Regions from separate parts of the Thermocrispum sp. genome, predicted to be linked through region 1. Evidence: riboswitches for the same ligand, from Rfam matches in the RefSeq annotation. Region 1 holds a riboswitch; the other holds the start of a gene.
The links. A riboswitch is a leader RNA that binds a small molecule or an ion and turns the genes downstream of it on or off. The one in region 1 is predicted to bind S-adenosylmethionine.

Region 1 (6,235 bases):
GGCCGCCGTTCCCGGGGCGGTCGTCTCGTGGCCGGACGGATGGTGGGGCGGTCTGCTGGCGATGACTGTCTGCGGGGTTGTGGTTGTCCTGCTGCACAGTCGGCGATGGCGGCTCGTCGCGACGACGGTTGTGCTGGTCGTCGCCGTCGTGGTCGTGCCCGCCAAGGCGTGGCGACCTGGCTGGCCGCCGCCCGGGTGGGTGATGGTCGCGTGCGACGTCGGCCAGGGCGACGGGTTGGTGCTGGCCACCGGCCGCCCAGGTGAGGCCGTCGTCGTGGACACCGGCACGGAGCTCGGTCACATCGACGACTGCCTCGACCAGCTGGGGATCGCGACGGTACCGGTCGTGCTGCTCAGCCACCTGCATGCCGACCATGTCGGAGGTCTGGCTGCAGTGGTGGAGGGACGCTCGGTCGGTGGGGTGGCCGTCGGTGACGGTCGATCTCCGGGCTGGGCGTGGCGCGAGGTGCAGCAGATCGCCGACCGCCGACGGCTGCCGTTGCTGCGGCTGCGGGCAGGGGAGCAGCTGCGATGGCCGCAGCTGACCGTGGACGTCCTCGGCCCGCGTCACCTCCCGAAGGGTGGGGACGACGGGAGAGGCGGAGAGGAAGGAACGGTGATCAACAACGCATCGGTGGTCCTGCGGGCCACGACACCGGTGGGCCGTGTGCTGCTCACCGGAGACATCGAGCAGGCTGCGCAGGCAGGCCTGCTTGCTGCAGGGGTGGACCTGCGGGCGGACGTGCTGAAGGTTCCGCATCACGGATCGCGCTACACGTTGCCGGACTTCCTGGCCGCGGTGGCTCCGCGAGTGGCGATCATCAGCGTCGGCGCGGACAACCGGTACGGCCATCCGAGTCCGATGCTGGTCAAGGCGCTGCGGTCGGCCGGTGTGCTCGTTGCCCGGACAGACGTCAGCGGTGACGTCGCCGTCGCACCGGGACCGAACGGAGCCCTGTCGGTCCACGGCGAACGCGCACAGCCTTCCCCGGGCCGTGGTCTGCCGATTGGTGTGCACGACACGGCTGCTGGGCACGGTTACCAGCGAGCGCCGAGGTGCGCCGTATGCCACGGCCGAAGCCGGAGGGACGAGGATCCGCGTCGCCAGGAAAGGCCGGCCGCATGTCCGCGAGCGCGGCCACAACCGCTGAGACCGCCAGCACCGGTGGGCCGGCCACGTTCGAGGCGATCCGGCTGCCGCGAGCGATCCGGCTGCCGCAGGCAGTGCGGTGAGCTGGAACGGCCGCACACGGCTCAGGCCGAGACCTGCTGCGCAAACGGTCCAAACGGATCAGGTGGCCCCTGCAGCGTGGGCCCCTGCACCGTGCTGGCCATAGCCGCTGGGGCTGTCCGGGACTACTGGGTCCGCCCGGACCGCTGAAGCGATCTCCTCCAGCGGGGATAGGCGCGCACGCTTGAGCTGAGTCGCGCTGCGTGAGAAGCCCGGCACCCAAGGAGATGCTTACCGCCAGGGCGCCAATCAGCACGGCTAGGCCGGCCAGCACCGCTGGAGCGATCTCCCGCTCGCTCCGCCTGGCGGCGACGGCCCACGCGCACCCGGCCGGTACAGCGTGTGTTCGGGCCGGGATGCGGTGGGAAGGGAAGCCTGCTGCTGAGCCGAAGCGGGATGCGCCAGAAGCCCGGCCGCTAGGAGATGTGCGCTGCTAGGACCGACCAGCACCAGGAGCGTCGGCCGTTGTCGCTGGGCCGACTGGTACCGCTGGGCTGACCAGCACCGGTGGTGCGATCTCCTCCAGCTGGGAAGGGCGGGCACGGCCGAGCCGAATCGCGCTGCGCGACAAGCCCGCTGCTCGGAGAGGTGCACCGCTGAGGTCAGCCCCGCCGTCGAAGCCGGCCCGCGCCGCGGCAGCTGATCGGACCGCTGAGCCCCCCCGCCGGTGACTCTCGCCGGCTCGCCTACTTGGCCAGGGCCGCGCGGACGGCGTCGACCGTGGGCTCGACCGTCGCCTTGGGGCCGACGTGATCCTGCACGGCGTCGAGCGTCTTCAGGCCGTCGCCGGTGATCAGCAGGACGATCTCCTCGTCCGGGTCGATCTTGCCCGTGTCGATGAGCTTCTTCGCGGTCGCGACGGTGACCCCGCCCGCGGTCTCGGCGAACACCCCTTCAGTGCGTGCGAGCAGGCGAATGCCCTCGACGACTTCCTCGTCGGTGACGTCCTCGACGGCGCCGCCGGTCCGCCGCACCACGTCGAGCACGTACGGGCCGTCGGCCGGGTTCCCGATGGCCAGGGAACGGGCAATGGTGTTCGGTTTGACCGGCTGCACCACGTCATAGCCCTGCTTGAAGGCGTTGGACACCGGTGCGCAGCCGCTGGCTTGCGCCCCGAACACTTTGTACGGCGTCGGTTCGACCAAACCCACCTCGCCCAGCTCCCGGAAGCCCTTGTCCACCTTGGTCAGCTGCGACCCGGAGGCGACCGGTACGACGATTTGCGGCGGGATACGCCACCCGAGCTGCTCGGCGACCTCGAACGCGAGGGTCTTCGAGCCCTCCGAGTAGTACGGCCGCACGTTGACGTTGACGAAGGCCCACGACTCGTTCTCCGCGGCCAGCTCGGTGGCCAGTCGGTTGACGTCGTCGTACGTGCCGTCCACCGCGATGAGCGAGCCGTCGTACACCGCGGTGGTGAGGATCTTGGCGCGCTCGAGCGAGGCGGGGATCAGCACCACGGAGTCCCACCCGGCCCGCGCGGCCGCAGCGGCGACGGCGTTCGCCAGGTTGCCGGTCGACGGGCACGCGAGCACCGAGAAGCCGAACTCGCGGGCCGCGGCGAGCGCGACCGCCACGACGCGGTCCTTGAACGAGTGCGTGGGGTTCCCGGTGTCGTCCTTGATCCACAGCCGCCGGACCCCGAGCGCCTTGGCCAGCCGGTCGGCGCGGATCAGCTTGGTACAGCCCGGCTCGGTGTTGGGGAACTCCTCGACGTTGCTCGGCACGGGCAGCAGGTTCTTGTAGCGCCAGATGTTGCGCGGGCCCGCTTCGATCTGCTCGCGGGTGATCCGGCCGAAGTCGTAGGCGACCTCCAGCGGCGAGAAGTCCTCACTGGAGACGAACTCCGGTGCCAGCGGCTGGCGGTGCCCCTCTTCCTTGGACACCAGCTCGACGGCCGGGCCGAGATCGACGGACTTGCCGGAGCGCACGGTGGACGGGGCACCAAAAGTTGCAGTCATCGCGAGGTTCCTCTCCTCATCTTTCCCACGGAATGGGCCGGAATTGGCACCGTGCTCGTCAGCTACCTCGCGGATCCGAGATGACTGGCTGACGCCGGTTGCCGGGGCTTCACAGGGCCGGTCCCTCTGCCCCTCTTGATGAGCGTTGTTCAGTTGTCCTGCAGGTCGCCCCGCAGCTTCGGTGGACAGCCGACTGGCATCCTCGGCTCACCCTACGGCACGGCCGGGACGAGCCGCCAGTTCGTCTCAGATCCGGAGATCGAGATCACGCGACCGGCTGGACGTGCCTGCCGGCTCTTGCGTGCGAGGGGCGCATCGCGCTCGGCTACTGCTGCCGCAGGAATCCGCTCCACACTCACCGGCTCGGCTGCCTGCCGAAACCCGCACCCGCTTGCCAGCAGATTGCTGCGGCAGTTCGTTCCTCCATGCGTCCAGCTGACACGGTGAGTTGTCGACCTCGCGCGTCGACAGTGACGGGACCGGCTCGCTCGTCGCCGGTCGCGAAGGCCTGGTCGTGCCGGCCACTGGCTGTTGCGGATCGCTGGCCGCGACGGCGCCTGTTGTGGATCGCTGGCCGCCTTGCTGGCGCCTGTTGCGGATCGCTGGCCGCCTCGTTGGCGCCCGTCGCGGATCGCTGCCCTTCGCTCCCTGGCTGTTGCCGAATCCTGTCCGCCTCGTGCGTCGCTCGCCGTTGGAAACCTGCTTGTGTCGGCCGCTGGCCGCCGCGAAACGCCTGATCGCTCGGCCGTCGGCTGCTGCGAGGTGCCGCCCGGCAAGTCCGCCGACTGCCGTGGAATCCGCTCCACGGTCGCCGCGTGCCACGGGAACTACCGGTTTCGTGAGCAGGGGGGCGCACGAACAGCTCCCGCTGATGGTCGCCGTTTCCGTGGCGCAGTCAGGCTTGCCCCGCGGTGTGCCGTTGTTCCCGGAGACGACAGGACCCTGTGCCGCTATCCGTCAGCTCCCGGACGGGCTCGGACCGCCGACGTCGGCCCGGCGTGGCAGGATTCCACGCGTGAGTGCTGGCACCTCCCACCCTCCGGCCGTGCACGTGGTCCTCGGCGACGAGGAACTGTTGGTGGAGCGCGCGGTGCGGGACACCCTGGCGGCCGCGCGGCGCGTCGATCCCGCGGTGGATCTCACGCGGCTGAAGGCCGCGGACCTGACCGCGCCGTACCTGCTGGAGATGATCAGCTCCACCCTGTTCAGTGAGGGGCGGGTCGTCGTGCTGGAAGCGGCGCAGAGCGTGAGCGAGGAGATCGGCAAGGCGATCCTCGACTACGCCAAAGCGCCGTCCGACGGCGTCGTCCTCGTCGTGCTGCACTCCAACAGCGGCGGCACCAAGGCAGGCAAGGCGCTGCCTGCGGCGTTGCGCAAGGCAGGCGCGCAGATCACCGAGTGCGCCAAGATCACCAAGCCGGCCGAGCGGGAGGCGTTCGTCAAGGCCGAAATACGCCGTGCCGGAGGCAAGATCGACGCGGCGGCCGTCACCGCGTTGATCGACGCGGTCGGCTCCGACCTGCGTGAGCTCGCCATGGCCGCTTCCCAGCTGGTCGCGGACACCGGCGGGACCGTGACCGAGGAAGCGGTGCGGCGTTACCACCGGGGCAAGGCCGAGGTCAACGGGTTCGCGGTGGCGGAGAAGGTCGTGTCGGGGGACCGGGCAGCCGCCTTGGAATCCCTCCGGTGGGCCCTGCAGATCGGCGTCCCCCATGTGCTCATCGCCGACGCGATCGCCGATGCGGTGCGCACCATCGCCCGGGTCTCGGCTGCCGGACGTGGCAATCCGTACTCCATGGCGGGCGAGCTGGGGATGCCGCCGTGGAAGATTCGCCGCGCCCAGAGCCAGGCCCGCGGCTGGAGCCGGGAAGCACTCGCCGAGTCGATGGCGATCGTCGCGCGCTTGAACGCGGACGTGAAAGGCGCGGCCGCTGATCCCGAGTATGCGCTTGAGCGCGCCGCATTGGAGATCGCTGCTGCGCGTTCGAACCGCTGACGGTCCATCGGTCCACTGGGCCGACCGTGGCGCGCCGTCGTCGGTCCTCCACGGCAGCGCCTGGACGACGTTGCCGGCGCAGTGGTCGAGCCCGGAACGTGGTGTGGATCGCGCGCTTTCCGACCGAGTACCGACAGCGGCGCGGTCGCGTGACGCAAAACCACCCGCCGAGGACGGACATGCCGGGCAGCGACCACGGGCAACCGCATGGCTCGGGGAGACCGGCGACCGGGGATGCGTAGGTCCCGGCCTGGATCGATGCGTAGCATCACCGGCCGGGATCGGGCGGCGAGCTGGCTGGCTGCGGACCTGCAGATGCGAACTGGCCGACGTGCTTCGAGTTGGTCGGCGCGCACGAGCTGGTCGGCGCACCGGAGCGGGTCGGCACGTACGGGCTGGTTGGTGCGCGGTTCGAGCTGGTTGGTACGCACGAGCTGGTTGGCGCGCGCTTCGAGCGGGTCGGCACGCACAAACCGCTCGGCACACGCCCCGATCCGGGCGGCACACGCAACCAACCGGGCGGCGCTCGCCCGAAGGGGTCCGTAGACGCGAACTGGCCGGCAGCGCGAACGCTGCCGGCCAGGAAGTCGCGTAGGGAATTACAGCGCGTTGACCCGCTTGGCCATCGCGGACTTCTTGTTGGCGGCCTGGTTCTTGTGGATCACGCCCTTGCTGGCCGCCTTGTCCAGCTTGCGAGCGGCGATGCGCTGCAGCTCGACGGCCTTCTCCTTGTCGCCAGCCTCAACCGCCTCGCGGAACTTGCGGATTGCGGTCTTCACCGACGATTTCACCGCCTGGTTGCGCAGGCGGCGCTTCTCGTTGGTCTTGATGCGCTTGATCTGGGACTTGATATTGGCCACGGAAGCTGCTCCTTGATCGTCGGTGGATGTCGCTGCGCGTTTTTGTGGCCCCGCGACGGACGTGGTGCAGCGTCGCGGGTTTCCTCCCCTGCGGAATGCCACGCGGAAGCGACACACCAGGCTAACAATCCCCGCTCTGCGGCCTTTCACCAGGTATCCACTGAGCATGGAGGTTCTCAGCAGCCGG
Region 2 (6,235 bases), on a different contig from region 1:
AAAAGCGCCTATTACTCCGAGGGGTGTTTGCACTCGGAGGTTGCGTCCGTTATTGTCCCGTGACCGTACGACTCTCGGAGGACACGCCGACGTGACCTCCACCGGCGCGGGTCGCTTTTCCCCCGGAGTGGCTCGCACCGGCTGAGCAAGACCCTTACCCCGAAAGGGCAGTACCCCGTGACCGACGATGAGTGGCGCCCCGGCCCGCGTACGTCGAACATCGCAGTAGCGTCGCGCACAGCGCTCGCCGAGCGGCCGTCGCCCGGCCAGTCCGGGCAGCCGTACGGCCACGGTTACTACGGCAGCCAGCCCGGCAAGCCCGGCTTCGCCGGCTTCGACGAGGCGGCTTGCCTGGCCGAGCTGGAGCGTGAGCTGGACAGCTCGCTGTTCTCCCCGGAACCGTCGATCACCGAGCAGGACGTGTACGCCACGCTCGGCCCGCAGGCCGGCGAGATGCTGCGCACCCTGGACATCGACGTCGACGAGCTGATCCGGCTGATCAACGCCGAGACCACCCTGCTGCCGCCGATCGAGGAGGTCGACGCCGCTTCCGATGCGGAGCAGGCGGCCGAGCAGCCGGAGCAGCAAAAGGTCACCCCCGCCCAGAAGTGGAAGCATCGCTTCCTCAAGGGCGCGGTGATGGCGGTGCTGATGTCGCTGGCCGGCGGTGGCGTGGCGCTGGCGATGAACAAGAGCGTCACGATCAACATCGACGGCAAAGAGCGCGTCGTCAGCACGTTCGGCACCACGGTCGGCGACGTGCTGGAGGACGCGGGCATCAAGGTCGGCCCGCATGACGCGCTGTCGCTGGCCCCGCACGCCGAGATCGGCGACAACGGGGTCATCAAGCTGGAACGGGGCCGTCTGCTGACGGTCATCCAGGACGGTGAGCAGCAGCAGACCTGGGTGCGCGCCACCAAGGTGCGCGACGCCCTGGTGCAGCTGGGCAAGAGCAACCTGGTCGCGCAGGGTGCGTGGATCTCCGCGCCGCAGGACGGCGACGTGCCGTTGAAGGGCATGATCCTGGAGATCAAGACCCTGAAGAAGATCAAGCTCGTCGACGGTGGCGAGAAGCCGCAGACCGTGCAGACGCACGCGGTCACCGTCGAGGAGTTCCTCAAGGCCAAGGGCATCAAGCTCGGCCCGAAGGACAAGGTCGAGGACGGCCTGAGCCGCAAGCTCAAAGACGGCTCGTCGGTCTACATCACCCGCACCGGCACGTTCACCATCCAGGTCAAGGAGCCGATCGAGCCGCCGGTCAAGGAGATCAAGGACAACACGCTCGAGGCGGGCAAGACCAAGGTCGTCGAGGAGGGCAGGGCAGGCCTCGCCCTGGTCACCTACAAGGTGACCAAGAAGAACAACGTGGAGATCGCCCGCAAGGAGATCGACAAGAAGATCCTGCGCGAAGCCAAGGAGCGGGTGGTCAGGGTCGGCACCAAGATCGACGACGCGAGCGTCTGGGATCGGCTGGCCCAGTGCGAATCCGGCGGCAACTGGACGATCAACACCGGCAACGGCTACTACGGCGGCCTGCAGTTCAACAAGGGCACCTGGGACGCCTACGGCGGCGGTGCCTACGCGGAGTACCCGCACCAGGCCACCCGGGAGCAGCAGATCGCGGTGGCGACCAAGCTGCGCGACGCCAACGGTGGTTACGGCGCCTGGCCGCACTGCTCGGCGAAGCTGGGCCTGCCGCGCTGACCGTCCGGCCGCATGCCGGGCGTCCTGCCGTGCTCTCCGGCGTACGGTGCCGATGCCCCGGCAGGCCTGCTGCCTCCGGCCGATTAGGCTGCGCGGGTGACCGTTGCGCTCCTCGGACCGGCAGACATCCGCAGGCTGGCCGACGAGATCGGGCTGCGGCCGACCAAGAAGCTCGGCCAGAACTTCGTGCACGACGCCAACACGGTGCGGCGCATCGTGCAGCTGTCCGGCGTCGGCTCCGGCGACGTGGTGCTGGAGGTCGGGCCGGGGCTCGGTTCACTGACGCTTGGGCTGCTCGCAGTCGGAGCGCGAGTGCATGCCGTGGAGGTCGACCCGGCACTGGCGCAGCGCCTGCCCACGACGGTCGCCGAGCGCGCCGGTGGCGCAGCGGACCGCCTGCATGTGCTGACCGCGGACGCGTTGCGTCTTGCCGCGAGCGATCTCCCTGAGGCGCCGAACGCGTTGGTGGCGAATCTGCCCTACAACGTGGCGGTGCCGGTCGTGCTGCACCTGCTCGGCGAACTTCCTTCGCTGCGGACGGCGCTGGTGATGGTGCAGACCGAGGTGGCGGACCGCATGGCGGCAGGACCAGGCAGTCGCAGCTACGGCGTCCCCAGCGTGAAGCTGGCCTGGTACGGCACGGCGAAGAAGGTGGCTGCGGTGCCGCGAGCGGTGTTCTGGCCAGTGCCCAACGTGGACTCGGCGCTGGTGGCCTTCCAGCGCGGCGAGCCGCCCGCGCAGGTGCCTGCCGACGAGGTGTTCGCCGTGGTGGATGCGGCTTTCGCGCAGCGGCGCAAGACACTTCGTGCCGCGCTGGCCGGATGGGCGGGGTCGGCACAGCAGGCGGAGAAGCTGCTGCGGGCCGCGGACATCGATCCGGCTGCTCGAGGGGAGCAGCTGGCCGTGGCGGATTTTGCTCGCCTGGTTGCGGTGCGTGGGTAGCCGGGACAGGCACCGATCCTGCGCGGGGCCGGTAGGTCGGGACGCGGGGTCGGGCTGCGCCAGGAGCAAGCACCGACCCTGCGCGGGGCCGGTCCCTGCCGGTCAGCGGCCGCGGGCATGCCTGCCGGTCAGCGACAGCGGGTATCGACGGTGGCCGGTCACACGGGCAGCGGGTGCGGACCGCAGGGGCAGGGTTGCCGCCGGCGGGTGCGGAACGGGCGCGCACGAGCTGGCCGATCGCTCGGTCGCCGGGCACCCGCGGCTCATACTTTCGGTTGAATTACCGGCGCGGCCGCCGAAACGGAGCTCGCTTTTTGCGCTGACCAGGCGAAATCGTCCTGTTACCGGGTGCAATCGGATCACCTCGTCGAACTTCACTCACCTGGCCGTTGTGCCGCGGAAATCGGGCGACGCTGCGTCAAGATCGGCGTCCGCTGACGCGGCGATCCGTGTGATGTGGAACAAGAACGGATCGGCCGGTGTTGCCAATGACGAACGCCATCGGCTGTAATGCAAGGGCATCCATCCCGAGCGGCCGAGAGACCTGGCTCGATGACGTCGCAGCAACCACCCACCTCGGTGGGCAGGTGCTAACGCCAGGACCGATGGAGGAGTTTGGCATGTTTCGGTCTCTGTTGCTGACCAAGCGTCGCGTCGTCGATCAGTGCAAGCGCACGGTCTGTGCTTGTTGCCGCTGACGACCCTGCCACCCGTTCGTCCTCGATTCCCTTTTCGCAATCCGTTTCGCATGCGCGGAAGCGGTGTGCGTTGGGTTGCGCGGCTTTCAGGAGACCGACTTGATCATCATCGACACGATCACCAAGACCATCCCTTCCCGCGAACATCCGCCGTCCGCCCTGCGTGACGTGACATTCGAGATCCCGTCCGGCGCGATTTTCGGGTTGCTCGGCCCGGCAGGCGCGGGCAAGACCACGTTGCTGCGGCTGCTGGCGCTGCGCGAGGCGCCGGAGGCAGGCCGGATTCTGGTCGACGAGCTGGACACCGGTGCGCTGACCGGCCGCAAGCTGCGTGACCTGCGGACCCAGTTCACCTTGGTCGACGACTACACGTTGCGCGCGGAGCGCACCGTGGCGGGCAATGTGGCGCTGCCGCTGGAGCAGCTGGGCCTGGACGGTGCCGCCCGCCGGATTCGCGTCGCCGAGCTGCTGGACCTGGTGGGGCTGAGTCGCGCGGCGATCAGCGCGCCGAGCGAGCTCAACGAGGGGCAGCGGCGCCGGGTGGTGCTGGCCCGCGCACTGGCCGCGCAGCCGTCGGTGCTGCTGATCGACGAGCCGACGGCAGGCCTCGACGTCGAGCAGGCCGCGGGTGTGCTTGCCGCCATCGACCGGGCGCGTGCCGAACTGGGCATCACCGTGGTCCTGGCGACGAGGCAGGCGGCCGTGGTGCGCAAGCTGTGCGACGGTGTCGCGCTGCTCGCCGACGGGCGCCTGCTTGAGGCGGGCACGGTGCTGTCGCTGCTGACCGACCAGTCCAGCTACACGGCCCACGCCTTGCTGCCGAAGGTGACGTCGGCCCCGCAGGTGGCGCGGGAGTTCGACGCCGTGGCGGACGTGCTGCTGGTCGGGCACGCCACGGTGAACACGCTGCTGCCCGCGGCCGCAGACCGCAACGACGTGCAGATCGCCACCATCAGCGGTGGCATGACGCGCGTGGTCGAGACCCCGGTGGCCCGCTACCGCATCGGCGTGCAAGGCGACCGGGCGGACCAGGCGCTGGCGTGGATTCGCGACCACGGCGGCCTGGTCGCCGTGCACACGACCGCTCCGGCCCCGGCGGCCCCGGCACGTCACGAGGTGGTCGAGCAGCTGCTGCAGACCGCCGCGTGAGTTCTTCGCCGGGCAGGCCTGTGTCTGCTGCGCGGCGATGCGGATCGGTGGCCAGCACGGCACGGGTCAGCACGGCACTGTCGCCCGTGGCGCGTGGGCAGGACACACGCTGGGGCGGCCGGATGGTGCAGGCGTAGGCTGAGGTTCGTGCTTGCCGTGGTACCTCCCCCGGTCACCGTGCGAGTGCCGGCGAAGATCAACCTGCACCTGTCGGTCGGCGACAAGCGACCCGACGGGTATCACGAGCTGACGTCGGTCTTCCAGGCGCTGTCGCTGACCGACGAGGTCACCGTCGCGGCGGGGGAGGAGCCGGGCATCGACGTCACCGGCGAAGGCGCGGACGACGTGCCACGGGGCGCGAACAACCTCGCCTGGCGAGCGGTGCGCGAGCTGGCTGCGCACGTCGGCCGGTCCGAAGACGAGACCAAGGTGCGGGTGCTCATCAACAAGGGCATCCCGGTGGCGGGCGGCATGGCAGGCGGCAGCGCCGATGCCGCCGCGGCGCTGGTGGGCTTGGCCGCGCTGTGGCGGCTGGAGATCAGCCGCGAGGAGCTGATGAAGATCGGCGCGCGCATCGGCAGCGACGTGCCGTTCGCGCTGTCCGGCGGTACCGCGCTGGGCACGGGCCGGGGCGAACAGCTGGTACCGGTCCTGGGCAGGCACACGTACCACTGGGTGCTGGCGTTCGGCAACCGCGGCCTGTCCACGCCGCGCGTCTACGACGAACTCGACCGGCTCAGATCCGAAGGGGACCCGCCACGGATCGGCTCCCACCAGCCGTTGCTGGAGGCGCTGGCGTCCGGTGACCCCCGGCAGGTGGGGTTGCTGCTGGGCAACGACTTGCAAGCGGCCGCGGTGTCGTTGCGGCCGTCGCTGCGGCGCACGTTGCGAGCCGGCGTGGACGCGGGGGCACTGGCCGGTATCGTGTCCGGGTCCGGCCCGACGTGCGCATTCCTGTGCAGCGACGCCGATGCCGCGGTGGAAGTGGCGGCGGAGCTGGCCGGGGCCGGGGTCTGCCGCACGGTGCGCGTGGCACAGGGCCCGGTGCCGGGTGCGCGCGTGGTCAGCGCCGGCGAGCCGAGCAAACCGACCCCGCCCGAGGTGCATGCGTGAAGCAGGTGACCGAGCCCGAGGTTCGCGCGTGAGCAACCTGATCAACCTGGAGTCAGTCAGCAAGGCGTTCGGCGAGCGTGTGCTGCTGGACGGCGTCTCGCTCGGCGTCCACGCCGGGGAGCGCATCGGCGTGGTCGGCCTGAACGGCAGCGGGAAGACGACGCTGCTGGAGGTGATGGCCGGGCTCGAACCGCCGGATGCCGGCCGGGTCAGCCGGGCGCGCGACCTGCGCATGGCGGTGGTGACCCAGCGCAGCGAACTGGATCCGGACGCCACGGTCCGGGACGTCGTGCTGAAGGACTTCGCCGCCGATCACGAGTGGGCGGCCGATCCGCGGGTGCGCAGCATCGTCGACGGGCTGGGCATCGCTGCCTTTGGCTGGGACACGCCGGCCGGCACGCTGTCCGGTGGGCAGCGGCGGCGGGTCGCGCTGGCAGCCGCGCTGGTGGGCGAGCTGGACCTGGTCGTCCTCGACGAACCGACCAACCACCTGGACGTCGAGGGCATTCAGTGGCTGGCCGATCACCTGGTGGCTCGCCGCGTCGCCCTGGTGGTGGTCACGCACGACCGGTGGTTCTTGGACACCGTGTGCGAGCGCACCTGGGAAGTCGTCGACGGGCGGGTCGAAC

Region 2: it holds a riboswitch for S-adenosylmethionine, as region 1 does, so the genes downstream of both, CXP56_RS02925 (ATP-binding cassette domain-containing protein) here and thrC (threonine synthase) in region 1, are expected to answer to the same signal.

What each region holds. Positions count from the first base shown of each region.
Region 1 is NZ_PKFA01000051.1:67,367-73,601, reverse strand. It holds gene CXP56_RS12090 (ComEC/Rec2 family competence protein) at 1-1,381, shown strand, start outside; gene thrC (threonine synthase) at 1,918-3,192, opposite strand; SAM riboswitch class I at 3,206-3,337, opposite strand; gene holA (DNA polymerase III subunit delta) at 4,208-5,188, shown strand; gene rpsT (30S ribosomal protein S20) at 5,788-6,048, opposite strand; gene CXP56_RS12070 (VOC family protein) at 6,215-6,235, shown strand, end outside.
Region 2 is NZ_PKFA01000014.1:64,343-70,577, reverse strand. It holds gene CXP56_RS02935 (resuscitation-promoting factor) at 178-1,704, shown strand; gene rsmA (16S rRNA (adenine(1518)-N(6)/adenine(1519)-N(6))-dimethyltransferase RsmA) at 1,801-2,646, shown strand; SAM riboswitch class I at 3,166-3,258, shown strand; gene CXP56_RS02925 (ATP-binding cassette domain-containing protein) at 3,444-4,493, shown strand; gene CXP56_RS02920 (4-(cytidine 5'-diphospho)-2-C-methyl-D-erythritol kinase) at 4,650-5,606, shown strand; gene CXP56_RS02915 (ABC-F family ATP-binding cassette domain-containing protein) at 5,635-6,235, shown strand, end outside.